Regions from separate parts of the Bacillus sp. DX3.1 genome, predicted to be linked through region 2. Evidence: a T-box and tRNA genes for the amino acid it is inferred to sense, from the RefSeq annotation. Region 2 holds a T-box; the other holds one or more tRNA genes.
The links. A T-box is a leader RNA that pairs with one kind of tRNA and senses whether it is charged. The one in region 2 lies ahead of leuS (leucine--tRNA ligase), so its partner is inferred to be a tRNA-Leu.

Region 1: it has a tRNA-Leu gene. The T-box ahead of leuS (leucine--tRNA ligase) is inferred to sense a tRNA for this amino acid. The anticodon was not compared.

What each region holds. Positions count from the first base shown of each region.
Region 1 is NZ_CP128153.1:608,255-623,411, reverse strand. It holds gene yhbH (sporulation protein YhbH) at 71-1,234, opposite strand; gene QRE67_RS03060 (PrkA family serine protein kinase) at 1,936-3,831, opposite strand; gene trmL (tRNA (uridine(34)/cytosine(34)/5-carboxymethylaminomethyluridine(34)-2'-O)-methyltransferase TrmL) at 4,457-4,945, opposite strand; gene QRE67_RS03050 (amidase domain-containing protein) at 5,002-5,889, opposite strand; gene queG (tRNA epoxyqueuosine(34) reductase QueG) at 5,937-7,076, opposite strand; tRNA gene QRE67_RS03040 (tRNA-Gly) at 7,446-7,519, opposite strand; gene QRE67_RS03035 (DsbA family protein) at 7,634-8,287, opposite strand; gene QRE67_RS03030 (transglycosylase domain-containing protein) at 8,478-9,254, opposite strand; gene QRE67_RS03025 (DUF6241 domain-containing protein) at 10,491-11,081, opposite strand; gene QRE67_RS03020 (NUDIX hydrolase) at 11,286-11,747, opposite strand; tRNA gene QRE67_RS03015 (tRNA-Leu) at 12,126-12,208, opposite strand; tRNA gene QRE67_RS03010 (tRNA-Cys) at 12,304-12,374, opposite strand; tRNA gene QRE67_RS03005 (tRNA-Gly) at 12,385-12,459, opposite strand; tRNA gene QRE67_RS03000 (tRNA-Gln) at 12,465-12,539, opposite strand; tRNA gene QRE67_RS02995 (tRNA-His) at 12,604-12,679, opposite strand; tRNA gene QRE67_RS02990 (tRNA-Trp) at 12,692-12,765, opposite strand; tRNA gene QRE67_RS02985 (tRNA-Tyr) at 12,780-12,863, opposite strand; tRNA gene QRE67_RS02980 (tRNA-Thr) at 12,874-12,949, opposite strand; tRNA gene QRE67_RS02975 (tRNA-Phe) at 12,966-13,041, opposite strand; tRNA gene QRE67_RS02970 (tRNA-Asp) at 13,052-13,127, opposite strand; tRNA gene QRE67_RS02965 (tRNA-Met) at 13,130-13,206, opposite strand; tRNA gene QRE67_RS02960 (tRNA-Val) at 13,231-13,306, opposite strand; tRNA gene QRE67_RS02955 (tRNA-Glu) at 13,311-13,385, opposite strand; tRNA gene QRE67_RS02950 (tRNA-Ser) at 13,396-13,487, opposite strand; tRNA gene QRE67_RS02945 (tRNA-Asn) at 13,492-13,566, opposite strand; rRNA gene rrf (5S ribosomal RNA) at 13,576-13,691, opposite strand; rRNA gene QRE67_RS02935 (23S ribosomal RNA) at 13,793-15,157, opposite strand, start outside.
Region 2 is NZ_CP128153.1:4,423,301-4,438,457, forward strand. It holds gene QRE67_RS22195 (S8 family serine peptidase) at 1-2,317, opposite strand, end outside; gene QRE67_RS22200 (helix-turn-helix transcriptional regulator) at 2,891-4,180, opposite strand; gene QRE67_RS22205 (hypothetical protein) at 4,536-4,754, opposite strand; gene QRE67_RS22210 (VrrB protein) at 4,741-5,697, opposite strand; gene leuS (leucine--tRNA ligase) at 5,844-8,252, opposite strand; T-box leader at 8,319-8,607, opposite strand; gene QRE67_RS22220 (MDR family MFS transporter) at 8,658-9,851, opposite strand; gene codY (GTP-sensing pleiotropic transcriptional regulator CodY) at 10,209-11,009, opposite strand; gene QRE67_RS22230 (FtsX-like permease family protein) at 11,791-13,641, opposite strand; gene QRE67_RS22235 (ABC transporter ATP-binding protein) at 13,658-14,419, opposite strand; gene QRE67_RS22240 (hypothetical protein) at 14,551-14,700, opposite strand; gene QRE67_RS22245 (YtzC family protein) at 14,718-14,981, opposite strand.

The DNA.
Region 1 (15,157 bases), 1.4 Mb from region 2:
TGTACAAATTATTTGTTTTGGGAGCGTTATAAAATTCTTAAATAGAAGAAAGATTAAATCTTTCCTCTATTTAATTTACTTTTAAGAAAAAAACTTTTAAACAGTTAAAAACATCCTTCTTATTCTTCAATATATAATATCTAAACTTCTCATCCTCAATGTTTTTATAAACAGAAAAAAGGGTAGATGGTGAACGATTGTACTGGTTCACTTCTCCATATCCAAACATACTGGATACTTTCATTAATTCTTGCACAAGCTTCACACAACGAGCGTTATCCGATGTTAAATTATCTCCATCTGAAAAGTGGAATGGATAGATATTATAACGTTCCGGCGAATACTTTCCATTAATGAGCTCAAGTGCTTTTCTATAAACGGAAGAACATATCGTGCCGCCACTCTCTCCTTTTGAGAAGAACTCTTCTTCCGTAACAACCTTCGCTTCGGTATGATGAGCAATGAATTCAATATCTACCGTTTCATACTTTGTGCGCAAAAAGCGCGTCATCCAAAAGAAGAAGCTGCGTGCCATATATTTCTCCCAAATTCCCATCGATCCACTCGTATCCATCATTGCTAATACAACCGCTTTCGATTCTGGTTTTAACACTTCATTCCATGTTCGGAATTTCAAATCTTCCCGATGAATCGGATGGAAAGATGGCTTTCCACTCATCGCATTTCGTTTATAGGCTGATATCATCGTCCGTTTTTTATCAATATTTCCCCATAGACCCGTTTTTCTAATGTCGTTAAATTCAATATGTTCAATGCGATTTTCATCCATCTCTTTCTGCTTTAAGTTAGGAAGCTTTAACTCTTTGAAAAATGCTTGCTCCAATTCTAAAATAGACACTTCTGCTTCATAATAATCTTCCCCAGCTGCATCTCCTGCCCCTTGCCCTTTTCCTGGTCCCTTCTGCTTTTGGCCACCTGATCCATCTCTTGCGACTACATCGCCCACTTTACTATCTCCAGTTCCTTGACCAACATGTTTGTTCTTATCATAGTTATACCTAATTTTATACTCATCTAAAGAACGAATTGGTATTTTTACAACATCCTTACCATTAGACATAACAATACTTTCTTCTGTCACAAGGTCTGGTAAATTGCTTTTAATCGCTTCTTGTACCTTTTCTTGATGGCGTTGTTGATCGTCATGTCCTTTGCGATGGAGGGACCAGTTTTCCTGTGACACTGTATAATTATTTTGGTTTTCTTCGCCCATCCCTTTCCCTCCTTACTGTATTTTTCTTTATTCCGTTTTAACAGACAATACTATCCGACTTTGAGGTTATGATCATACAACAAAAATAGATGAAAAATAACTGTTCATTAGAACTTACTTGTTTCATTGAATCATAAGTGTACGAATAACAGTTTTACCTGTCACTCAGAATACTCTCAGCGAAGATATGGAAATCAAAATTCTTCAGCTGATACGAAAGAAACACAATGCATTGTTGCACACTTTTTCGTTCTGCAACATATTGTATTGTGTTGACTTTTTTCTGTATGAATGGTTGGTTACTCTATCATATGCACATTAGAAAAATAATTGACAATAAATTCATGGAATTGCATCTTAATTTATTATGTTTGGACAAGCCTATATACTGATCAGCGAGAATATTACTACTCGTTCAGCAGGATAAAGTAAAGTTTCGAGCAATGTACATCATGCTATATAAATCCATTTTGATTTTTCGACGTATAAGCCACGGCTATGGATAACAAAAGGTGACCTGCACTCGTTTTCTCTCTTTGTTTTCACTATGTCTGGGCAGGAAAAGGATCTGACCGCTTCTATGCATGGCCGAATGCTCTCCCACCTAAAAAGAAGGGTTTTATCTCGTTTTTTTAATTTGTATTTATATAGATACAAAAACGCTGCCTCGTTTTAAAAAGAGACAGCGTTTTATTATCAAACTATCGATTCAGTAAGCTCCCTACATAACGTAGCAATTCGTTTGCTGATGTAGAATTATAGCCATGATCATTGATTAAGCACGCCACCACTTCATTAATTTTCTTCAGTTGATTTTCATCTGGTGTTTTTGTTGATGTTGTAATCTTCACAATGTCTTTTAAATCAGCAAATAGTTTTTTCTGAATCGCTTCACGAAGACGTTCGTGTGAGTTATAGTCAAAACGTTTTCCTTTACGAGCATACGCAGAAATACGGATTAAGATTTCTTCACGGAAAGCCTTCTTTGCATTTTCTGAAATACCAATTTGTTCTTCAATGGAGCGCATGAGTTTTTCATCTGGACTCATTTCTTCTCCTGTTAACAGATCGCGTAATTTCGATTTATTACAATACGCTTCAACGTTATCTAAATAATTATCCATAAGCGTCTTAGCCGATTCTTCATATGAATACACGAACGCTTTTTGTACTTCTTTTTTCGCAATTTCATCGTATTCTTTCCGTGCGAGTGAAATGAAATTCATATAACGCTCTCGATCTTCATTACTAATAGATGCATGTTGATCTAAACCATCCTTTAAAGAGCGTAATACATCAAGCGCGTTAATAGATGGCACTTCTTTTCGAATAATAGTTGAAGAAATACGATTGATTACGTAACGCGGATCAATACCATGCATACCTTCATCTTGATATTCACGCTGCAGTTCTTCTACGTCAATCGTATTATAGCCTTCTACCATCTCTCCATCATACAAACGCATCTTCTTAAGTAAATCGATGTCTGGACGTTTTGAATCTTTTAAACGTGTTAAAATCGTAAACATTGCTGCAACGCGAAGTGTATGCGGTGCAATATGCACATTGGAAACATCACTTTCTTGAATCATCTTTTCATAAATATGCTCTTCTTCACTAGCACGTAAATTATATGGCACTGGCATCACGATAATTCGCGAATGCAAAGCTTCATTTTTCTTATTCGAAATAAAAGAACGATATTCTGTTTCATTTGTATGAGCCACAATCAACTCATCTGCTGAAATAAGTGCAAATCGCCCTGCTTTAAAATTTCCTTCCTGCGTAAGAGATAATAAATGCCATAAAAACTTCTCATCACACTTTAACATCTCTTGAAATTCCATCATGCCACGATTTGCTTTATTTAATTCTCCATCAAAACGATACGCACGTGGATCAGATTCTGAACCATATTCTGCAATCGTTGAAAAATCAATACTACCTGTTAAATCAGCAATATCTTGTGACTTCGGATCAGACGGACTAAATGTACCAATTCCCGTCCGACGATCTTCTGAGAAGAAGATACGCTCTACAATAACATCTTCAATTCTTCCACCATATTCTTTTTCTAAACGCATCACATTTAATGGTGACAAGTTCCCTTCAATTCTTACATTGTATTCATCATAAAAATCATTCCGTAAATGATGTGGTATTAAATGAAGAGGATCTTCATGCATCGGGCACCCTTTTATAGCAAAAATGGCTCCGCGATCTGTACGCGAATACGTCTCTAGACCTCGTTTTAATATAGTAACTAACGTCGATTTCCCACCGCTAACTGGACCCATTAATAATAAAATCCGCTTTCTAACATCTAAACGTTTGGCAGACGGATGAAAATATTCTTCAACAAGGCGCTCTAATGCATCTTCTAGTCCAAATAATTGATTGCTAAAAAAGTTATATTTTCTTCTACCTTCTACTTCTTCAATTCCAGCATCTTTGATCATATTATAAATACGAGAGTGTGCTGTTTGTGCCACCCATGGTCTTTCTTTTACAAGCTCCAAATACTCAGCAAACGTACCTTCCCATTGTAAACGTTCTTCTGCTTCTCGATGCTGCTCAATCTTCTTTAAAATATCCATTATAGCTCCTCCCCCATCTCCTTGTTCAATCGGATTATTATAAAAGGTATGCGAGGATGTCCTTAAACATTCTTGTGAATCAAAATGAAATCACTCACAAACGCTATAAATTTTATTCCAAAATTAAAAGAAAATTCGGTATAATGTAAATGATGGATAAATTCTTATCCACTCTACTGATTTGATCTCTTATTTACCTCTGCAGAATCTACATAAGATTCAACCGTCCGGCTAACTAAGCTTGAATTTAAAAAGGGGGGATTGGTATGAAATTATTATTAATTTTGGGTGTCTCACTCACATTTCTCACTGCAATTTTCACATCAGGATATAACGATAAACCAGGTACAAACAAAAAGTGATGAGCATATGCCCATCACTTTTTTTGTTTTTTATCCCGCTATTGGCGGGCAGTAATACCCCACCTCAAAGTTAGACAGTCAGTAAAGAATAGGTGGAGAATAAACTTACCAGTAAAAGTCTGATTGGTGCACCTCCACTCTCCCATGCTGTCCGTTAGCGTAGGGCAAAATAAATTCTTTCTATATCAGATACGGAGAAATGTATGATTATATCTATTCAAAAATTATTGATTTTTATAAAAAAAGCCGTCAAATGACGGCTTTTAGTACACAATTTGTAAATCTAAACCTGGGTAATTTTGTTGACGGAATGCTTCATAGATTAAAATCGCTGCAGTATTTGATAAATTTAAAGAACGCACTTTATCTGTCATTGGGATACGTAAGCAATGATCAAAGTTCTCTTCAATTACGTTTGCAGGCAATCCGTTTGTTTCTCTTCCAAATACAAAATAATAATCTTTCTCAGCATTACTATAATTAAACGCTGTATGTGCTTTTTCACCATACTTTGTTAAATAGAAGAATTCACCGTCTTTATTTTTTTCATAAAACTCTTCAATCGAATCATAATACGTAATTTTCACGTGTTCCCAATAGTCTAGACCCGCACGTTTTAGCATTTTATCATCGGTTGAAAATCCAAGCGGTCGAATTAAATGTAACTCTGTTCCAGTTGCTGCACAAGTACGTGCAATATTTCCTGTATTTGCTGGAATTTCTGGTTGATATAAAACAACATGTACTCCCACGATATTCACCTCAATCTTTTCTCTACTACGTATTATACCATTTGAGTGAAAAATCTCTACCCATTAATAATATGAAAAAATTTGTATTTCATTTGCGGCGTATATTTACTGGAATCTTCATAGTTCCAATAGCGCCGGCGACTGTCAGCTGAATGTGCATTCACAAGTGGCATATCATTCGCATCTTTTGCCACAACAATCGTCGTATGATTCCATCGCCCATCATCCTCAAAATCATAAGCAATCACATCGCCAAGTATAAGATCCTCTGGTTTTTCTACCTGTTTAGCGCGTAGTCCTGTTGTAGCTCCTGATAAATACCAATAAAATGAGTGGGCAACTGCCCAGCTCCAGCTCCACTGATTCTGCCTTTGCCACCATCCTTTTCGAATGTTAGGATATCCAGTCATTGGCGTTTCACCCTCATGAAGACACTGTGAAACAAAATTTGTACAATTATCAGGGAAATTGCGATACGCCGGATTACGCTCATCCCACCAGCGTTCTGCATATTTGACTGCTTCTAAGCGATTATAATGATACGAGGCATATTGTCCTTTCGTTACCTCTCGCTCCAGTGTTTCACTTTGCACTTCTTCTACCTGATGTTTAATTGCTTTATCTTCTACAATACGCCCATCTTTCATGCGAATGCGTCTTTCCAATTTCTCTTCTTCAACATAAAATAATTCATGGTGACGAATTAAATATTTTAAATGAACTTGATAATCGACTTCTTGATATTGCTTACTGTTCAGCTGTCTAATAAAAGAGACATCTGCAGTTGCCTTTACAATTTCAGCTTCACGATTTTGAAACAAGTTCTTTTTCCGCTGGAGTACTTGCAATAAATCCGCGGGAACCTCATTCTCATTGATACGTTTACCTGTTATATACGATAAAAATTGTTGCATCTGTTCTTTAAGCTTTTGTTTTACAAACATAGCGTCTCCCTCCCCTATTACAATATGAAGAAAAGAGACATAATCTGCTATTTTTTCTCGGCTAACAATTCGATTCCTCGGTGCATTTCATGAAGGACCTCTTCATCCTTCTCACGTACCATCGCTTTTTCAATTGCTTCTTGAACACCTTCGCCGCCGATTTTCCCTAACGCCCATGCTGCTGTTCCACGAATTACAGGACGAGGATCATCTTTCATAACACCAACTAAATCTGGAATCGCTGCTGTCTCCTTGAAATGAGCAAGAGCCAAAATCGCATTTCGTTGGAGGGGCTTTTTTCCTCGCCATGACCCAGACATAATTCCGTATTTCTCTTTAAAATCACGATTACTAATCGTTAAAAGTGGTGTTAAAAGTGGTTTAACAAGCTCTGGATCCGGTTCCATCTCTGGATGGTTATGAAAATCTTTTCCTTTATTCTTCGGACAAACCGTTTGGCACGTATCACAACCATAAATCCGATTTCCAATTTTCTCTCGATATTCTTCTGGAAGAAAACCTTTTGTTTGTGTTAAAAAGGCAATACATTTTTTTGAGTCTAATTGTCCTCCTTGTATAAGTGCACCTGTCGGACAAATATCAATGCATTTTGTACAGCTGCCACATTGGTCTTCAATTGGCTGATCCGGCGGAAAGGGAACATTGGTAATCATTTCACCTAAATACACGTAAGAACCAAATTCCGGCGTAATAATAGCACAGTTCTTTGCACTCCACCCAATACCAGCTCGTTCTGAAACAGCTCGATCACTTAATTCTCCCGTATCAACCATTGATTTCACTTCTATATCAGGTAATTTTTCGATTAAATAATCTTCTAATTTTTGTAACCGATCCCGTAAAACAAGATGGTAATCTTGTCCCCAAGAAGCACGGCAAAAAATACCACGGCGTTCTCCGCGCTTACTGAGCGGTGCATTTTTTAACTTTGACGGGTACGCTAATGCAATCGCAATAATAGATTTTGCACCTGGCAATAATAGCTGCGGATTTGTTCTTTTCTCAATATCCGATTCTTCAAAACCGGATTGATAATTTAATTGCTGTTGCTGAATTAAGCGTTGTTTTAATTCTTCAAATGGGGAAGCACTCGCAAAACCTATTTTATCTATTCCAATCGTTTTACTATATGCAATTATATCTTGTTTTAATTGTTCAAAATCCATGCTTTGCCTCCTTCTACGATGAATACATATACCTCATCTAACAAGTAGTCACCTACTGATGGTTAGCAATTCACTTGGTAGTAGTACGTGTTCAAAAAGGAGGCTAAAGAGAGCCTAGCAGTTCGAGGCACGGAAGCCACGAGGATACGAAGCATAGATGGAACTACATGAGTACCGAAGTGGCGACGTAACGAAGAAATGCGACTGCTATCTTTACCGGACTTTTTGAACATCCTCTAATAGTATTCCTTATTTCTATTCTCGCATATAATACTCATTTACAAACATTAAAAAACGCAATGCTTCGTTTATCTAAGAAACGAAACACTGCGTTGATAACAAATTATTATGAGAATATAAAATGAGATTTGGAGCGGGTGAAGGGAATCGAACCCTCGACCAGAGCTTGGAAGGCTCTTGTTTTACCACTAAACTACACCCGCAAATATGAAGAAATTATAAATTTTCGGTTAACTTATGTAAAATAGTATAGCATGTACAAAAAGCTGAAGCAAGAATTTTGTCGAAAAAAGACGAAAAAAAGTGATGAATACTCATCACTTTTTCAATTCTTTTTCGATTGCTGCTTTCATACTATCATAATCTGGGTTTGCAAGCTCGCCGCTTACATATACTGAGGGTGCACCTTGTACTTTTAGTTTCAATGCACGATCAAGATCTTTCTGTACTTTATCTTTTATTTCTTTACTATGCATATCTTTTTTGAACTGTTCCACATCAATATTTGGAAGTTTTTCCTTCACCATATTCACAAGCAGTTCTTCTGTAATCCATTCTTCCTTATCACTTTTTTGATTTTGGTATATTTCATCATAGAACTTCCAAAACGCTTCTGGATTTTGTTTATAAATCGCCTCACCAGCCGCTGCTCCTAGCTTAGAATCTTTTCCGATGAATGGGAAGTTAATAAAATAAAACTGTACTTTCCCTTTATTGATATACTCTTCTTTTAAACGAGGTAATACCGTTGCATCCCATGTTCGGCAAGCTGGGCATTTAAAATCGCCAAATTCAACAACCCTAATCGGAGCATCTTTCTCTCCTAATGATTGCTGCGTAGAGTACGCAAACATTTCATTTCCTTTATCTTTTTTATCATTTATAATACTGTACACAATTGTCCCAATTACGATCAGTACTGCAACAGAAAAAACAACGCCAAGAACCATAATTTTGTTTGATGATTTCATATACATTCCTCTTTAAATTCATATTCTGTATACATTGTTGTATACATTACACATGATATCAATACTTATATAAGTCACGCAATGAACACGCTCACAAAATCGCCAAAAACATGGAAAATGTGTCAATATTGTGTCTCAATTTTGACTGTTTCATTCATAAAAAAACTAAGTTCCATATGGAACTTAGTTTTTAACTTACAAGCTTTTCACGAGCAACTTTTTGTACTGGGTGCTCCGCTTTAATATCATGACGAATCACTAATTTTTCACTTGTTGCTTGTACATATTCAGCATGGCTAATATAGCCTTCTCTCTCCATCAATTTTAAAACGACATTCCGTCTCTCTACCGCTTTATCATAATTCTGAACAGGTGAATAATAGGAAGGGGCTTTTACAATAGCAGCCATCATTGCACTTTCACTTAGTGTTAATTGATTCACCTCTTTACCAAAGTATAACTGCGCTGCTTTCTCAATCCCCCATGCACCTTCTCCATAATAAATATTGCTCACATATAATTTTAAAATTTCATTTTTTGTATATGTGCGTTCAATTTTTTTTGTATAAAAAATTTCTTTCCATTTACGAGAAAATGTACGTTCATTTGATAAAAAAGCATTTTTAGAAAGCTGCTGTGTAATTGTACTTCCACCTTGTACAACGCCACCAGCTTTTATATTTTCAATTGAAGCCCGAACAATTGCTATATAGTCTAAACCGTCATGATGATAAAATCGTTTATCTTCTGTCGCAATAAATGCGTGAGCTAATGACTCTGGCACCTCAAATTTAGCAGGTACATGTAACTTGCTAATATTACTTCGTTCAACCATTGCATTTCCGATAAATAATAATGTACAACTTAATAATAATAATAAAATGATAGCTTTATAAAGAAACTTTGCAATTGGATTGAATGAAACTCGTTGATGATAGTTTACTCTAGACAGTACTCGTTCTTTCATCGTGCACACCTCTTTTCTTTACAGCATGTATGGTTCTTATCTTAAAAATACCTTTAATGTGCGGAAGATCCCATCGATTTCTCTTACACCTACCTTACATTGTTGTAAGGTATAAAATACATATTCTATATATATCTATTTTAATTTTTCGACATATAAGCCGCGGCTATGGATAACAAAAGGTGACCTGCACTCGTTTTCTCTCTTTGTTTTCACTTGGTATGGGGCAGGAAAAGGATCTGACCGCTTCTATGCATGAACGGATGCTCTCTCCCACCTAAAAAGAAGGGTTTTATGTGTCGGTTTTTTAATTTGTATTTATATAGCACAAACTCCTACTCATTCAAAAACGTCAATATAATGTATCTATTCTTCTATTATATCACTTTGGATTTTCTTGACCTTTAAGTGCTTTCTATATAAATCCATTTTGATTTTTCGACATATAGCCGCGGCTATGGATAACAAAAGGTGGCCTGTACTCATTTTCTCTCCTTGTTTTCACTTGGCATGGGTTAGGAAAAGGATCTGACCGCTTCTATGCATGGCCGGATGCTCTCTCCTACCTAAAAAGAAGAGTTTTATGTAGGTTTTTTAATTTGTATTTATATAACATAATACAAACTTTTCCCTTACCAAAATATCTTAAAGGTTGAAATAACAATTTTTACTCTCCATTAGAACAATATAGATATCATACCAAACGAACGTTCCTTTTATCAACATATAAAATCTCTCTACCTGTAATTCAATAGGGGCTGATGACCCAATACAGTGGATAATCACCTATTTTCTCTATTCTCCTAGCCTATCCGTTCTAACAGCATATTAGACGTCCCTGCGTCCACACACTATACATAAAGTAAAACTTTGATCAGTGGGGGATTACTGCCCGCAAATAGCGGGATAAAAAGGACGAATTGTTTGATTCGGGATCAAACAACTCGTCCTTAATGAATACAAAAAAATACATCTTCATTATTCTCAATATCTACTATATAAATCCATTTTGGATTTTTCGACATATAAGCCACGGCTATAGATAACAAAAGGTGACCTGCACTCGTTTTCTCTCTTTGTTTTCACTGTGTCTGGGCAGGAAAAGGATCTGACCACTTCTATGCATGGTCGGATGCTCTCTCCCACCTAAAAAGAGGGGTTGTATGTCAGTTTTTTAATTTGTATTTATATAAGTTCATTTTGCTTCACTTTCTACTTCTTTACTAAGTTATTTCATTATTTAGCTGAAAGATCACCAGATTTAACTAACTTCCCAGTCATTTCCTCACCAAAGTTATTAATGGCGAAAGTTCTTTCTTCTGAAGTATTCAGCATACCATACGCTTTTCCGATTGTTCCTCCATCAAAAGTCCAAAAGAAATTATGGTCATCTGATATTTGACTAAAATCACGATTCTTCCATCTTTCAGCAATTTGTAATAATCTATCTTTCTCCTTGAATGAGCTTTGAGCGACGATATTATATATGAGATCTGTACCTTGCTTAGTCATTGGAATTGCGCCCCACTTTTCTTGTGCACGTACTTTTTGATGAGTCATTTTATGCATAGCTGCTATAACTGCCGATTCGGGTGAGCTGTTATCAATATCTAATTGTAAATCAACACCTTCAATCTGTGCCGTATTTTCTTGTGAATCTTTTTCCTCCAATACTGGTTCTTCTTTTTTTTCTTTTACTGCTTCAGAGGAAACAGATTCTTTCTCCACGCTTATAGTAGATGTAGCCGTTAATCCATAAAATATTCCAAATCCTACAAGAGCTAAACCAGCAATTGAGCCCACCCAGTACAATAACTTTTTTTTCATAATCTCTCCTCCTGTTTTTAATTTTTTAAATATTATGTATAAGACATATTATAACAGGAAATTTATGATTAATTTTCAAATAATAGTTATAACTAAACCTTACTCTCAAAGTATGTGGTGTTGAAAACAGCAGAATAAATGTTAAAAGCTATTCAATAAGGAACTAAAATAAAATATACACACACCAAAAAACTTTACTTCTTTTTATAATCTTACTATCAAATTATAAGGATCTACTTTCCAAGTTTCATATGGGGTAAAATACTTTGCTTTCATAGCATCCAGTGTCCTCGACTTCATATGAGGGCGTGTTATATACTCGTCAATATTACTTTCATTTAATGCAACAAATTTTGCTTCCTTTATTTCTTCAGGTGGTGTTTTTATTTTTCCACTAACATACTCCACCTTAAATACAACTACTAGAATATGCTTTGATGCATTATAATAAACACCTGTTATTCCAATAGGTTCTACAATAAGACCTGTTTCTTCAAGTACTTCTCTACAGACTGCCTGATCAAGTGCTTCTCCCTCTTCTACCTGTCCACCAGGCATTTCCCATGTATCAGCTCTCCACTGAACCTGTGTTAAAAGAACTTCATTATTTTCGTTCGTGATATAAGCAGAAACTGCAATAATATGTTTAGGTGGTGTATGTCCCATCTTTCATCCTCCAGAGAATATCAATAACATTTAAATTATAATATATATTAATGTTCTTCAGACACTATAAAATCCCTTTTATATAAATCCATTTTGATTTTTCGACATATAAGCCGCGGCTATGGATAACAAAAGGTGACCCGCACTCGTTTTCTCTCTTTGTTTTCACTACGTCTGGGCAGGAAAAGGATCTGACCGCTTCTATGCATGGTCGGATGCTCTCTTCCACCTAAAAAGAAGGGGTTTATGTCGGTTTTTTAATTTGTATTTATATAGTATATGAATTTCCACCTCATTAATCACAAGTTAACCAGAAGTAATATATAAGCAAATAAAACAAGACCTCGTATAATTAAATACGAAGCCTTGTTTACTAGATACCTGAGGTGGGGGTCGAACCCACACGCCCGTGAAGGCACCGGATTTTGAGTCCGGCGTGTCTGCCATTCCACCACTCAGGCAAAATATAAAAAAATTCGACATAACGAACTTAGTATTGCACTACTCTTTTAAGTTGTACTCGTCTACTAATTTCACTATATCTAGATAACAAAAAAGGCGGCAACCGGATTCGAACCGGTGGTAAAGGTTTTGCAGACCTCTGCCTTACCACTTGGCTATGCCGCCGTATTAAACTTGGAGCGGAAGACGGGATTCGAACCCGCGACCCCAACCTTGGCAAGGTTGTATTCTACCACTGAACTACTTCCGCAAGAATGGCTGGGCTAGCTGGATTCGAACCAGCGCATGACGGAGTCAAAGTCCGTTGCCTTACCGCTTGGCTATAGCCCACCGAAGTTTTAATACATTGTATGTGTGTAACCATTATTTTATTTGTAAATGTTTAAAATAAAAATGGGGCGACTGATGGGAATCGAACCCACGAATGCCGGAGCCACAATCCGGTGCGTTAACCACTTCGCCACAACCGCCATGTTGTGTTTTGGCAGGGGCAGTAGGAATTGAACCCACACTGGAGGTTTTGGAGACCTCTGTTCTACCTTTAAACTATGCCCCTATATAAAATGTAAATGGTGGAGGGGGGCAGATTCGAACTGCCGAACCCGAAGGAGCGGATTTACAGTCCGCCGCGTTTAGCCACTTCGCTACCCCTCCGAAACTTACATGGTGCCGGCTAGAGGACTTGAACCCCCAACCTACTGATTACAAGTCAGTTGCTCTACCAATTGAGCTAAGCCGGCATATTCATTTTTAAAATGGTGGCTCGGGACGGAATCGAACCGCCGACACGAGGATTTTCAGTCCTCTGCTCTACCGACTGAGCTACCGAGCCAAAAAATAAATGGCGGTCCCGACCGGGGTCGAACCGGCGATCTCCTGCGTGACAGGCAGGCATGTTAACCACTACACCACGGGACCATTGGTTGCGGGGACAGGATTTGAACCTGCGACCTTCGGGTTATGAGCCCGACGAGCTACCAGACTGCTCCACCCCGCGACGTTACTATTCATATATTTTATATGGTGGAGGATGACGGGATCGAACCGCCGACCCCCTGCTTGTAAGGCAGGTGCTCTCCCAGCTGAGCTAATCCTCCGAAGTGGTGACCCGTACGGGATTCGAACCCGTGTTACCGCCGTGAAAGGGCGGTGTCTTAACCACTTGACCAACGGGCCAAAAATGTTATGGCGGAGAGCAAGGGATTCGAACCCTTGATACGCTTATGACGTATACACGATTTCCAATCGTGCTCCTTCGGCCAACTCGGACAGCTCTCCATCATGGCTCCGCAGGTAGGAATCGAACCTACGACCGATCGGTTAACAGCCGATAGCTCTACCGCTGAGCTACTGCGGAATAATGTTAGCCTGGCAACGTCCTACTCTCACAGGGACAAGGTCCCAACTACCATCGGCGCTAGAGAGCTTAACTTCCGTGTTCGGTATGGGAACGGGTGTGACCTCTCTGCCATCATTACCAGACTATATTCATTTGAGACAATCATTATTATACCTGATTGATTTAAAAAGTCAACAAGTTTTTTTATATTCTCTCAAAACTAGATAACATTGCTTCATATTATATGGTTAAGTCCTCGATCTATTAGTATTCGTCAGCTCCACATGTCACCATGCTTCCACCTCGAACCTATCAACCTGATCATCTTTCAGGGATCTTACTAGCTTACGCTATGGGAAATCTCATCTTGAGGGGGGCTTCATGCTTAGATGCTTTCAGCACTTATCCCTTCCGCACATAGCTACCCAGCTATGCCCTTGGCAGAACAACTGGTACACCAGCGGTGCGTCCATCCCGGTCCTCTCGTACTAAGGACAGCTCCTCTCAAATTTCCTGCGCCCACGACGGATAGGGACCGAACTGTCTCACGACGTTCTGAACCCAGCTCGCGTACCGCTTTAATGGGCGAACAGCCCAACCCTTGGGACCGACTACAGCCCCAGGATGCGATGAGCCGACATCGAGGTGCCAAACCTCCCCGTCGATGTGGACTCTTGGGGGAGATAAGCCTGTTATCCCCGGGGTAGCTTTTATCCGTTGAGCGATGGCCCTTCCATGCGGAACCACCGGATCACTAAGCCCGACTTTCGTCCCTGCTCGACTTGTAGGTCTCGCAGTCAAGCTCCCTTATGCCTTTGCACTCTACGAATGATTTCCAACCATTCTGAGGGAACCTTTGGGCGCCTCCGTTACACTTTAGGAGGCGACCGCCCCAGTCAAACTGCCCACCTGACACTGTCTCCCGGGTCGATGAGACCCGTAGGTTAGAATTTCAATACAGTCAGGGCGGTATCCCACCAGCGCCTCCACCGAAGCTAGCGCTCCGGTTTCAATGGCTCCCGCCTATCCTGTACAAACTGTACCAAAATTCAATATCAGGCTACAGTAAAGCTCCACGGGGTCTTTCCGTCCTGTCGCGGGTAACCTGCATCTTCACAGGTACTATAATTTCACCGAGTCTCTGGTTGAGACAGTGCCCAAATCGTTACACCTTTCGTGCGGGTCGGAACTTACCCGACAAGGAATTTCGCTACCTTAGGACCGTTATAGTTACGGCCGCCGTTTACTGGGGCTTCAGTTCAGAGCTTCGCTTGCGCTAACCCCTCTCCTTAACCTTCCAGCACCGGGCAGGTGTCAGCCCCTATACTTCGCCTTACGGCTTCGCAGAGACCTGTGTTTTTGCTAAACAGTCGCTTGGGCCTATTCACTGCGGCTTTCCGTTAAGAAAGCACCCCTTCTCCCGAAGTTACGGGGTCATTTTGCCGAGTTCCTTAACCAGAGTTCTCTCGCACACCTTAGGATTCTCTCCTCGCCTACCTGTGTCGGTTTGCGGTACAGGCACCTTTTATCTCGCTAGAAGCTTTTCTTGGCAGCGGGGAATCAAAGACTTCGCTCCATAAGGAGCTTCCCCATCACAGCTCAGCCTTCA
Region 2 (15,157 bases):
CAGAAGCCTTCGGATTTACTTTAATGGACTCCTGTACGCTCAATTTCACACCGTTTTTTGCTGCATCCTGCACGCCTACATTTTCCGATGAATACTCTACTTCTATTTTGAACTCTTTTTCCTCTTGTTGATTATTATTTCGAATCACAACTTTCCTGCTGTCTGTAATGGAAGAATTTTTCGATTGATGCTTACGGCCAAATGCAATAGAGCCGGTTTTCTCTTCAATTTCTACCGCTTGACCATTCTCGATATTTGATGTTTTGTCGATAACCTCAATAGAGGTATCTGCATGAACTGCTCGATACGCGTCAATTCTTCCCGCTCCCATTTCGTATACAGAACGCTCTTCTTTTAAATCGACTGCCGTGTTCATGAGTGCTTCTTTCACGTCAAACGGGCTGTAGTCCGGATGCGCTTGTAACATCAATGCCGCTACCCCAGCTGTATGAGGAGTCGCCATCGATGTACCAGACATACGCCCATATGCTACCGTATAATTGTCGCCATCTTTTGGATCATTTATATATTCAGGAACAGTAGAGAAAATAGACACACCCGGCGCTACAACATCCGGTTTAATATCATCTGTTTTATTTGCCGGACCTCGGGAACTGAAATCTGCTAAATGATCACCTTCTGTTTTTGTGTTACTCAGTTCTCCAAATGTAAAGGTTACATCCCCTTGTGCTGCTTTTGCCTGCAATTTCTCACCATCTGTCTTTGTTAAGCGGAAAGAAGGAATAAACGATGTACCTTCTCCCATATAAGCTGTAATATCACCATCCACATTGTTATACACAATCATTGCCTTAGCTCCTGCTTGTACTGCATTTTTCATTTTTTCATCAAATGTAATTTCACCGCGCTGAATAAGTGCAATTTTTCCTTTCACGTCTTTCCCAGTAAAATCCCCTGGTTTTCCAAGTCCTGCATAAACGACTGGCAACGATTGTCCTTTTAAATCTTCAAGCTTGTCCGTAAAGTTTTTGCCTAAGAGCATCATCTTTTCTATATGTAGATCTCCTACATCCCCTGTAAATGTTGGTACGCTTACAGCAGAATCACTTGCACCAACTGTAATCGGAAGAGCTGCGGCTCCAGGCGATCCAAGACTTCCCTCTCCATGCCCTGCATTTCCAGCTGCCACAACCGTTACAACTCCAGATAACATTGCATTATTTAATGCTATCGATGTAGGATATAAAGGATCGTTAATAGATGCACCTAATGACAAGTTGATGACGTTCATACCATCTTTCACTGCCTTATCAATAGCAGCAAGAATACCATTCGTGCTCCCGCCTCCATATGGACCCAACGCACGGTACGCATACAAATCTACATCAGGAGCTACCCCTTCTACGGCGTAATCTACAGTATTTTTCTTATCTGCAGCAATTGTACCGGATACATGTGTTCCATGCGATGTGTAGTAGGCACTACCATTATTGACTTCAGGAGCCCCTCCTGAATTTTTCCAATCCTTATATGTTGTTTCCATTGGATCGGCATCATTATCAATGAAATCCCAGCCTTTTACAGAATTCGGGTCAACTGTTTTTGAATCCACCCCAGCTTGCGCACGATATCCTTTATACGCATCTTTTAAATCAGGATGGTTATAATCAGCTCCTGTATCAATTACACCGACTTTAATGCCTTTACCTGTTATATTTTCTGCATGAAGCTTATCCACGCCGATTTGCGGAACACTATCAATCATCTTTGGCTGTACAGTGGCCTTATTTGTTTCTTTTGGCAAATCAAGTTTTACATCAGAATCTTTCCAAACACGTTTGACAACACCAGAGCGCACTAAATCTTCAATTGTATTTCCAGGCAATGTCATTGCCACGCCATTGAATGCGTTTTTATATTCTCTTGTAATCTTGGAAGATTGAAAGTCCTTCTCCACATCTTTCTTTTTTTGTAGTTGTTGAAGTACTCCCTTAAATTCTTGATGAGATTCTTCTACTTTTTTTTCTGCAGCAGAAAGAGTCATTTTCTTCCCTTTAGCTGTCTGCTTTAATATTTCAATTTTGGCAGGTGCTTGTTTAAACTCCACAATAATGTTCACTTTATCAGGAGTTGTTGTGTTGACATCTGGAGAAATCGTAAACTCCGGTCTAGCATCTAATGTTTTCAAAGCGGCTCTCTGTTCTTTTGTAAGACCGCTCAATACAGATTTCGCATCAGCAATCCCCTCTATCTTAGATGTACTTTCCGCCAATACGTTATACGGGATAGCAGATGATAATAGCATGCCAGCAGCCAATGCTCCTGTAAGAATTTTAATAGATTTCTTCCCCTTCATGTTGTTTCCCCCATTTACAATTGTTCTTTCTATATAAGATTATTACTTTCTCAACGCTTTACTTAGCAGAAATGTTTTAATCTATTCCTTTATGTGATCTCATTATATATAAGTCCGAAAAATCTGTTTATTGGGAAAATTATTGTCATTTACAGTCTAATCTTATACTTTGCAGGAGGTTTTTCTCGAAAAAACGAAGAAAAAACAAAAAAAACATAGCGTATTGTATGTTTTAAACTTGGGAAAATATCTAAAGACAAAATAATTTCAAGCTTTAATCACGAAAATAATAAAGTAAAACTTTTATCAGTGGGGGTTTCCTTCATCCTCCACTGATAATTATATAAATACAAATTAAAAAACCGACATAAGACCCTTCTTTTTAGGTGGGGGAGAGATCATCCGGCCATGCATAGAAGCGGTCAGATCCTTTTCCTGCCCAGACATAGTGAAAACAAAGAGAGAAAACGAGTGCAGGTCACCTTTTGTTATCCATAGCCGCGGCTTATATGTCGAAAAATCAAAATGGATTTATATAGCTCTCACCAATTGGACTTTTCATCTATCAAAATACTAATTATTCTCCTCCAAATTCCTAAGCATCGCAGGGTTTTCGGCATTAAAAAGTAACTTTTTAAGAATCCGGTTGGATGCTTGCAAATAATAGTTCGCAGAAGAGATATCTTTTTTTTTCTCATAATATAATATCACTATATCTAAATACTTTATCATCTTACTGAGATTCATATGCTTCTCTAACATCGGCAGCCCATACTTTATTAAATATTGAACAAGCGTCTTTTGATTGCCAAGAGCTTCAAGATACATTATTTTTAGCTCTATATAATTTGATGATTTGCGGTCTTGAAAGGAATCTAATTCTTGTTTTAATCGTACAGCTGCTTTTTCATGTTGATTCAATTCGATAAGTGCTTCTGCCATACTTGAGACTGTCACATAATAGGAGGTTGTATGTTTTTTCTTTAATTCAAGAGCTTGAGAGTAATATTCGAACATCTTTTTAGAGTCACCTTGTCTATAATATAAAAAACCCAAATTCTGAAGAGCTATTGCTTTCATTCCTGTATCCTGCAGTAGTTCCACATCACTTAAAACGGGAATAAGCATCTGTTCTGATTCTTCAAATTCGCCCATGTATATGAGATTTACAGCGATAATCATCTTGATATATACAATGCGCAAAATGTTATTCGTATTTTGCATAATACGTAATGCTTTGTATGCATAATGAATAGATAAAGAATACTGATACAAATGGCCATGCATTGCCGATCTATAGTAATAATACTCAGTGAGTTTTTCGCTGTACTGTTCTGCTTTTTCTTCTATACGATTCAGAATTTCGAGCGCTTGTACATATCGTTCTGTTCGGCCATAATAAAGAGCTTGAAGGAAAGTCCATAGATATAGTTCATATGAACTATATTTTGTTACATCCCTTTTCATTTTTGATGATGCTTTTTTAAATTCCGAGAATTGATTCAAGAATAATAAGTAACGAAGCATATATAACTCGTATACATATATCATCTCCGTGCATTGAACATATTCTTTCTGTTCTGATAGTTCTTTATATAACGCTGCTGCTTGCTCTTTATGAAGCCGTTCCATAGCATCGTTAAAAAGATCCAGCTTTCGTTTTAAAAGCTGTGTTTTTTTATTCTCTTCCTCAATTGATATCTGCAATCTTTCACATAGCATTTGCAATGTTTTTGTATGTGCTTCTTTGAAATTGTTTTCAATTTTACTCAGGTGAGTAATAGAACAAATCCCGTTACAAAGCTGTTCCTGTGTCTTATTCTGCTTCTTACGATGGTAATAAATGATTTTTCCTATAGACATAGATTATCCCTCTTTTTATTATCCGAATTTTTATATAATTAATTATACTACATGATATAAAAAACATCGGTTGAGAAATTAGATCAATAGGTCCATATTTTACTTTTCAAATTATATCCACAAATTTCTGTTAACACTGAGAATATAATAATTTGCTAAAAAATATAGAGAAGAAGAATACATGGGCGCACAAAAAACTCCTCAAAGAAAAAAAGCCCCACACAGAATTGATCAAGCATCTAACATCACTCTTAACTGTTCTGTTTCATACGAAAAGGAGCCATCCTTATAGATAGCTCCCTTTCCTGTATACCTCATTAACGTGCAGTAAACCTCCACTGATGGACGTTTGTCTTTATTTCTTCTTCGGTTCTGTCGTTTGACTTTGTTTCCCTTTAGAGAAATTAGATGAATCATCGAAATTTGGTTGCTTTTTACCAGCATTATTGCTTCTACCTTTTCCCATATGTAATGCACCTCCCCTCACCCTTACTATTCCCAAAATAAAAAATCCCCTTGCATCCAAGAGAATTTTTTTAATATGTTGTTTATTTAATTTTTTAATGACCAACATGTCCGGCATGCCCTGCCGCTCCAACTGTTCCTGCAGTACTTCCAGCGCTTCCAGCACCGCCATACCATATTGGATGCTGGTGACCATGATGTTGGTGACCGTGATGCTGGTGACCGTGATGCTGGTGACCATGATGTTGGTGACCGTGATGCTGGTGACCATGATGCTGGTGACCATGATGCTGGTGACCATGATGCTGGTGACCATGATGCTGGTGACCATGATGCTGGTGACCATGATGCTGCATTTGATAAAGAACCGCTTGCGGATGTATTTGGTGATGAACTTGGTGCTGGTGATGGCCATGATGTTGGTGATGACCATGATGTTGGTGATGACCATGATGTTGGTGATGACCATGATGTTGGTGATGACCATGATGTTGATGATGACCATGCCACCCATGAACTCCTTGTGGATAAGTTCCTACTCCTCCTACCATTGTTGGAAAGCCACCACCACTCCTTGGATGCCCTGTTCCTCCTACCATTGTTGGAAAGGCACTACCACTCCCTGGATGCCCTGTTCCTCCTACCATTGTTGGGAAGCCACCACCACTCCCTGGATGCCCTGTTCCTCCTACCATTGTTGGGAAACCATCACCACTCCCTGGATGCCCTGTTCCTCCTACCATTGTTGGGAAGCCACCACCACTCCCTGGATGCCCTGTTCCTCCTACCATTGTTGGGAAAGCACCACCACTCTCTGGATGCCCTGTTCCTCCTACCATTGTTGGGAAGCCACCACCACTCCTTGGATGCCCTGTTCCTCCTACCATTGTCGGGAAACCATCACCACTCCCTGGATGCCCTGTTCCTCCTACCATTGTTGGGAAGCCACCACCACTCCTTGGATGCTCCGCTCCTCCCATTAGCATATGAGAATATCCATCCGTCCAATTATGCATAGCAGCATGCTGTGCGTTATTATCTATCCCCTTCATTTCTTTCACCTCTTTCTCCTAAATTAACGTGCCCTTGTTATCATATTTCAGAAGAAAGAATAGGTGTTTGTCTATACTTGAATTTCGCTATTTCCTTAGTTGTCTCTAAAAAAAAGAGCAGCCCTTAACAGGACTGCTCTTTCTCATTAATTTGCAACGATATTAACAAGTTTTCCAGGAACAACAATTACTTTACGTACTGTTTTCCCTTCAATTTGCTCTTGAATTGCTTCAATTGCAAGTTGTTCCATTTCTTCTTTTGATGCATCTTTTTTCATCGTTAACTTCGCACGTACTTTACCCATTACTTGAACAACGATTTCAACTTCGTCCTCTACAAGTTTAGACTCATCAAATGTTGGCCAACTTGCATATGTGATTGTTTCGTTATATCCAAGCTTGTTCCAAAGTTCTTCCGCAACGTGCGGTGCAACTGGTGCTAACATTTTCACGAAACCTTCCACATACTCTTTTGGAAGTGATTCTGCTTTATATGCATCATTCACAAACATCATCATTTGAGAAATCGCAGTGTTAAAACGAAGCTCTGTATAGTCTTCTGTTACTTTCTTCACTGTTTGATGATACGCTTTTTCAAGATTTTTGTTTGCTGCACCTGTAATTTTCTCGCTTAATTCACCGTTTTCTTGAACAAATAGGCGCCAAACACGATCTAAGAAGCGACGAGCTCCATCAAGACCATTTTCAGACCAAGCAATCGAAGCATCTAATGGTCCCATAAACATTTCGTATAGACGAAGTGTATCTGCGCCATGGCTTGCTACGATATCATCAGGGTTTACAACATTACCTTTTGATTTACTCATTTTTTCGTTGTTTTCACCTAAGATCATACCTTGGTTAAATAGTTGTTGGAATGGCTCTTTCGTTGGAACAACTCCTACATCGTATAACACCTTATGCCAGAAGCGTGCGTATAGTAAATGAAGTACCGCATGCTCTGCACCGCCGATATAAATATCAACCGGAAGCCATTGTTTTATTTTTTCTGGATCAGCAAGGTGTTCGCTGTTTGTTGGATCAATATAACGTAAATAGTACCAACAGCTACCTGCCCATTGTGGCATTGTATTTGTTTCACGGCGACCTTTTTTGCCAGTCTCAGGGTCTACAACATTTACCCACTCTTCAATATTTGCAAGTGGCGATTCACCTGTACCAGAAGGACGGATGTTTTCTGTTTTCGGAAGAATTAATGGTAATTCTTCTTCTTTTACAGCTGACATTGTGCCATCTTCCCAATGGATAATTGGAATTGGCTCACCCCAGTAACGTTGACGGCTAAATAACCAGTCACGTAAGCGGTATGTTACTTTTTGATTTCCTGCGCTTGTTACTTCAAGCCATTCGATCATTTTGGCAATTGCTTCTTCTTTGTTTAAACCATCTAAGAATGCTGAGTTCACGTGCGCTCCATCACCTGTATGTGCTTCTTTCGTGATATCTCCGCCTTCTACAACTTCTTTCATTGGAAGCTCGAATGTTTGTGCAAATTCATAATCACGTTCGTCATGTGCTGGAACTGCCATTACTGCACCTGTTCCATAAGTTGCAAGAACATAGTCAGCAATCCAGATTGGTAATTTCTCACCGTTTACTGGGTTAACTGCATAAGCACCTGTAAATACGCCTGTTTTTTCTTTTGCAAGCTCTGTACGCTCTAAATCACTTTTCGCTTTTACAGAGTCAATGTATGCTTCCACTGCTTCTTTTTGATCTGCAGTTGTAATCCCAGCAACAAGCGTATGCTCTGGAGCTAATACGCAGTATGTTGCACCAAATAGTGTATCTGGGCGCGTTGTGAAAACTGTAAATTTCTCTTCTGTACCGTCAATATTGAAGTGTACTTCTGCACCTTCAGAACGACCGATCCAGTTGCGTTGCATATCTTTTAAGCTTTCCGGCCAATCAAGCTCATCTAGGTCTTCTAGTAAACGATCTGCATACGCCGTAATTTTTAGCATCCATTGTCTCATTGGACGACGTTCAACTGGATGATCACCGCGCTCACTCTTGCCATCGATTACTTCTTCGTTTGCAAGTACTGTACCAAGGGCTGGGCACCAGTTTACTGGTACTTCATCTACATAAGCTAAACCTTTTTCATATAGCTTTAAGAAAATCCATTGTGTCCATTTATAATAACTTGGATCCGTTGTATTTACTTCACGATCCCAATCATAAGAGAAACCTAATGATTTAATTTGGTTACGGAATGTGTTAATATTTTTCTCAGTAAATTCTGCTGGGCTGTTTCCAGTATCAAGTGCATATTGCTCTGCCGGAAGACCGAATGCATCCCATCCCATTGGATGAAGAACGTTGTAACCTTGCATACGTTTCTGACGAGATAAAATATCTGTTGCCGTATATCCTTCTGGATGCCCTACGTGTAAGCCTGCACCTGATGGATATGGGAACATATCTAGTGCATAAAATTTCGGTTTGTCTGTTTCATCTGGCGTACGGAATGTTTTATTCTCTTCCCAATACGCTTGCCACTTCTTCTCAATCTCTTGATGATTAAAACTCATTAAACACCCTCCATTCAAATTCTATATATTTTCACCGCCTAAAATACAAAAAACCCCTCATCCCAGAAAAGGGACGAGAGGTTATAGATTCCCGCGGTACCACCCTAAATTAATGTAATAGAGGATGTTCAAAACGTCCGGTAAAGATAGCTGTCGCATTTCTTTATCCTCCTTTTTGAACAAGCACTAATATATACATTCGCTTAGATCCGTAACGTGGATAGACGGCAATTGCTACTTCATTTCACAACTGCAACTCAAAGGCGAGTTCATAATGAAACGTGGATTGACTTGCACCGACCGTCAACTCTCTAAACCAGCTTCTATTACTACTACTCCTTCTCACTGTTATTACATATAAGTTATATTAAATATATTCTAAAACATGTTACATGTTCCGTCAAACTAAACTGCAATTTTTTCTTGGGGAGTTTCTTCTACTTTTACTCGTTTATCATATATACTCGCTGCTAATATCGCTACTACAAGCATTACCATTATGGCAATGAACAATACTTCCATATTATATATGTCAACAATCGCTCCACCGACAACAGGTCCAAACATTTTTCCAACAGTTGCTGCACTATTAACCACTCCTTGATAAAAACCGATTTTATCCTTTGGTGCTAATATGTTTGCAATCGTTGGAACAGCTGGCCATACGAATAATTCACCAATTGTTAATGTTACCATTGCGACAAGAAACATCGTAAACTGTTGCGCTTGGCTGAGTACAATAAAGGACGCAGCAAAAATACAAATTCCGATCATAATCTGTTGTTTTAAAGAGCGTTTCATCGCTCGAATGATCATGCTGACAAGTGGCTGTGCACAAACAATCATCGTCCCATTTATCGTCCATAATAAACTGTAATAGCGCAGACTAATATTTAACTCCTGCATATGCGTTGCAATTGCACCTTGCCACTGTACATATGTAACCCAGCATAAAGCATATGCGACACACACAATAAGAAGTGCTCGAAATCCTGGTGTAAGTGACCATGCTTTCTTCGTTTCCCCTGGTGTTTGTAAACTTTTTTCCTTTTTGTCTTCCATACCACGGAATCCAATAAAGGCAATTAAAAAGAAAATAAAATATAAAATAAAGTTCGCTAAGAAAATATAATCAAAACGGTAAGAAGCAACTAAACCACCGCACGCTGTTCCAACAGCAATCCCAACGTTCTGTCCGACATACATTGCATTAAATGCTCTCCGGCCACCTTCTGGCCAAACCGTTCCAACCATCGCATACATCGATGGAAATACCATACCAGAACCAAATCCAATTAATGCAAGCCAGACGACATATAACGGCCAGCCATGATAAAATACAAGGCCGAGAATCGATACTAATGTAATGATAATTCCAACTAAAATAGATTTATATCCGCCCCATTTATCAAATAGCACACCGCCGAGCAAGTTACCGATTACACCAGTTAACGAGTTAATCATTAACACCATACCAGCCACTGATAATGATTTTCCTAAATGATCGTGTAAGTAAATTGTATTAAAAGGCCATAAAAAAGAAGCACCCGTGACATTGATAATCATCCCAGCTACTAATAGCCATACTTTTCTTGGCATAGTTCGACCCTCCTATTCTGTTGTTTTTCGTTCGTATATAACATTAGAATTGTATTCGTTTTTAAATAGGAAGGCAACTGATTAATAGTTGGTGAAATTCTGATAATATCGTGAAATCGGGCTCATGTGGATGATATAAATATATCGACGACTCTACAAAATACAACTGGGATACATACTCAAGACAAATTTGTATTGGTAACAATGTTAAAGAAGTCGATTCCCAACTTATAAAGTGAAACTTTGATCAGTTGGGGGTTTCTTCATCCCCCACTGATCATTAGCCCCTACCTAACTTCTTTGCTTCTTGCAGAAATTTGAGGTGAGGGTATTACTGCTAAAAGAGACAGCTCTATTTTAAATTATTTTTCTGTGCTTATTGTTAGTTTTTAAATTTGCAAGTTCTGGTAAAAACTTGTCATTTAATACTTTAATACGTGTTCCTTTCATACCCAAAGAACGAGATTCAACGATACCTGCACTCGCGAGTTTACGAAATCCGTTTACGATTACAGAACGAGTGATACCTACACGGTCAGCAATTTTACTTGCAACAAGTAATCCTTCTGTTCCATCTAATTCTTCGAAGATGTGCTCAATTGCTTCTAACTCACTGTATGATAATGAGCGGATTGCCATTTGAACAATTGCTTTACTACGAGCTTCCTCTTCAACTTTTCCCGCTTTTTCATGTAAGATTTTCATACCTACTACAGTAGAGCTATACTCAGCAAGAATTAAATCATCATCTAAAAACTCTTGATGGGTACGAACTAATACTATTGTACCTAAACTCTCGCCACCACCAACGATTGGTATAATTGTAGTTAAGCCTTGACCAAACAATTCTTTGTTTTCTACAGGGAACCCTGTATATTTACTATTTACATCTAAGTTTGAAGATATTTCTGTAATATTGAATAGGCTTTGTGTATATTCTTCTGGGAATTGACGCCCCGCAAGCATTTGTTTCATGCGCTCATTTTCAATTTGTTGATGAATTGCATATCCTAATAACTTACCACGATTGTTTACTATGAATACGTTTGCTTCAATTACTTCACACATTGTATCTGCCATTTCTCTAAAGTTTACAGTTTGTCCTGCTGTACTTTGTAATAACGCGTTTAACGTTCTTGTTTTTACTAATAGTCCCATTTCTAAATTTCCTCCTTCATGTTACGTACATATTGAGATATTATCGTTATCTTTTCTAGCATAATTTCAAATGATAAATTAAGTTCTGGTACAACAATAAAGTGAAACTTTTATCAGTGTGGGGTTTTCTTCATCCCCACTGATCATTATCATTAATCACGAATCGGACTTTTACGAGCAGTTTATCTCCCAGCTCACTTCTTTGCTTTCTCCAGAACTTTGAGATAGAGATATTATTGCCCGCAAATAGCGGGATAAAGTGAAACTTTTATCAGTGGGGGTTTTCTTCATCCCACACTGATAATTAGCCCTCACCAATCGGGCTTTTACGGGCAGTTATCCCCCACCTATCTTCTTTGTTTCTCTCTGAATCTTGAGGTGGGGGTTTTACTGCCCGTTAATGCGGGGTAAAATTTGCATACTCTCTACGCAATGTTGCTATAAGTTCATTATCTGGATTAAATTTTGAATATTTATTCTAGAATTCTATGTGCTATAAACGTTTTGCACCCGAACTTTATTCCTCATATAAGGTAATTTTGTAAATACAATTACATGATAAATTAAAAGCGCATACAAATCTGAATTTTTTTGAATCGTCACAATAATTTCAAATTTATATGACAATATGTGTAATGTTATTTCCGGAAATTATGGCAGCATCAGGGAAATACTGATTTACGGCTCTTAATATTTAATATTGTTATTGGTTTCAGTGGAATTATAAAAATAAGAAAGTCGAACTAGATACAATCATCTAGTTCGACTTCTTTTCAAAACTCTATTTCTCTTTCGGAAGAACAATTCCTTTATACAATTGAACTGTAATGAAGTAGTAAATCGCGTAAATGACTAAGAAAATAACAATCGGAAGCCAAATACGGAAATACGGGTCAAGTAAGATGAACCCGAAAATGTTCATACCAATTAATACGTGGGCAATACCTACGATTGCTGGGAATAAGAACACTAAGAATAACTCTTTATAGATGGACTTCGTTAATAACTCACGGCGAACACCGATTTTACGAAGCATTTGATAACGCGTAATATCGCTTGATGCACCAGAAAGAATCTTAAACATTAAACAACTTGCCATCATGGCTAGGAAAGCAATTCCTAGGAAGAAGCCCATAAATACTGTTCCACTTGCAATGCCGTAAAATCCAGTATACAGTTGGTTCTTACTTTGCAAGGAACCTTCTTTTACATTTTTATATTTAGCTATCTGCAACTCGTCAATTTTTTCCCATTCTTTTTTATATGTTAAGAAATTATCTACTTTTCCAAGTAATGCAACGCCTTCTTTACCTTGTACACCATCATACATCTTTTTATCTACAATTTTGATTGTTTGATCAGGATGTACATAGAACGGCTGGATAGACCTTAAAGCATTATCCCACTCTTCCGGAATTACCTTTGCATTCGCATCTTTTTCTTGACTATATCTTGAAATAGCACCTACTGGAATATCTTCAGAAACAGGTTTAAATTTACCAACACTTTCTTTTCCTACACCATCCTGTACTAATGGACGATTTTTTTCTAGGTCTTCTTTTAAGTAGTAAACGAACTTATCATCTACTTTGTAACGATATTCATTTTTCTCTTTAAATGTAATACCATCTAATATTTTCTTTTCTTCCGCTGTTGGGTTATGAATCGCTACATCATAAATTGCCAAACCATCTACAGTCAGCATAACATTATTTTTAAAAGCCATACCGCCAGAAATCGCACCTGCTCCAAGCGCGACTAACATCGCTACTGTCGCTAGTACCTTTGTTAAGCTATTAATACGGAAGTTTAATTGTGCAAATGTAAAAGCATTAAGTCCTTTTTCAGTACGTTTTTTATTACTTTTTAGCTTCTTAATAATAAGCGGAAGGAACGTTCCAAATAACATGTAAGTTCCTGACGTTACGGTAATTAATGCAATAATAATCCCGACTTGCGCCAACTTATCCATGTAAACCATAGAAGCATAGCCGATTGCTAATAGAATAATTCCAACGAATGCAAGTGCAACAGTCTTTGCTCCTTTTACAGAAATACGATCCGTTTTGGAATCTGCATGAACCAGTTGCAGAACCGTAATACGTGATAATTTGATACTATTCATAATTGCTGATAAAACAAATAGTACAAGGAAGAAAATACAAGTAACAATCGTAGATGGAACATAAAATGCATGGTAGCCACCTGCAGTAAACTCAAGCTGCTGCATAAGTAGTTTACCAATTCCTCGTGCTAGCCCTACACCAACTGCAATACCAACTACAAGAGATGCAATTCCTAATACAATTGTTTCAATAAACATAAGCAATGTAACCTTATGTTTTTTTGCTCCTAACATCATATACATACCGAATTCTTTTTGACGAAGTGATAGTAAGAAAGAATTTGCATATAAAATATAGAAGAATGTAATAATAGCTAATAGTACTGCACCAGCATGGAATACGAACTGAATACTGCTAATTACAGAATTCGCTTCAATAAATGCTTTATTCAGTGCTAGCGTTTGGAACATATAAAAAATTGAAATAGACATTACAAGACCAACAAGTAAGACGATATAGTCTTTCAGCTTACTTTTTAGTCCTGACATAGAAAGCTTAAATAACATGCCTGAACCTCCTTTCTTATGCTTTTTGTGTGCCTAAGTCTGCAAGCACATCTAAAATTTCTTTATAGAACGCTTCACGCGTCCCACTGCGGTGAATTTCCTTATACAATTCGCCATCTTGAATGAATAGAATGCGTCGGCAGTAACTTGCACTAAACGGATCATGTGTAACCATCATAATCGAAACGCCTTGCTTTTCATTTAAGTTTGTCATTGCATCTAAAAGACTAGTTGCGTTTTTAGAGTCAAGTGCTCCGGTTGGCTCATCTCCTAAAATAATTGCTGGTTCATGTACAAGTGCACGCGCTGCTGCTGAACGTTGCTTTTGTCCACCAGATACTTCAGATGGATACTTTTGAAGTATTTCTGAAATTCCTAACATTTCCGCTACCTTTTCTACTTTTGGTCCAATCTTTCTTGAAGGAACGCCTTGCAGAGAAAGTGGTAATGCAATGTTTTCATAGATTGATAAGTTTTCTAGCAAGTTAAAGTCTTGGAAAATAAATCCTAGTTTTTGTGAACGGAAATCAGATAGCTCACCTTGCTTCATTTTTGTAATATCTGTACCTGCAATTTCAACAACACCGTCCGTCGCTTTATCTAATGTCGAAATTACATTTAGTAATGTTGTTTTCCCTGAACCAGATGGTCCCATAATTCCAACAAATTCGCCTTCTTGAATTGAGAATGACACGCCCTTTAATGCGTGCGATTGGCTCTCGCCTTTTTTACCGTATACTTTTTTGACGTTTTTCACGTCTACTACTGGTGTTTTCATATAGATCCTCCTCTTTGTTTTCCTGTTCCTATTTTGCTCTTTTTAGACATTATCTGCCATCGGTTAACATTACATTTACCTTACATTTTTGTAATATAAAAAAATAAAGCCAGGTCATACTGCGACCTGGCTTACTCTGATTGCTTTGATTTTTGCGGTTGTCCTTTTTTACGATTCCGTTGCTTCGCTTCTACAACTGGATCGAGTTCATTGGAAAACTCAGCATTATGTCCATTTTGTGTTTTTTGTTCTGGGTTATTTTGATCTGAACGCTTTGCCATTTCTAGCTCACTCCTTCTTAATGCGGCGTAACAATCATTTGATGTTGCAGTTGACGAACTGCCATACGAGCACGGTTTAATTGCTCACGTTGCTCATCATTCGCATGTTGTTGCATGATTTGTAGATCGTTATAAGCTTGTTCTAATTGTAATTGCGCATCAGAATATTCCATCGTGTTGTAATGCTCTTGTCTCATTCCAAGGTCTAATTGCTCTTTTGCATATTCTATCGCTTGCTCAGCTTGCGTAATGTATGTTTCAAGTGATTGACGCTCTGCCATTTTATTTCCTCCTTGCCTTTATCCTGCTCTAACGGATAGTAAAACTCCCACCTCAAGATTGTGCGGAATCAAAAAAGATAGCTGGGAGATAACTGCCCGTAAGAGCCCGATTGGTTCGACTAACCATCAGTCACTGATGGAAGTTTTACTTTATTTCCCCTTTAGTTTGTCCCTTC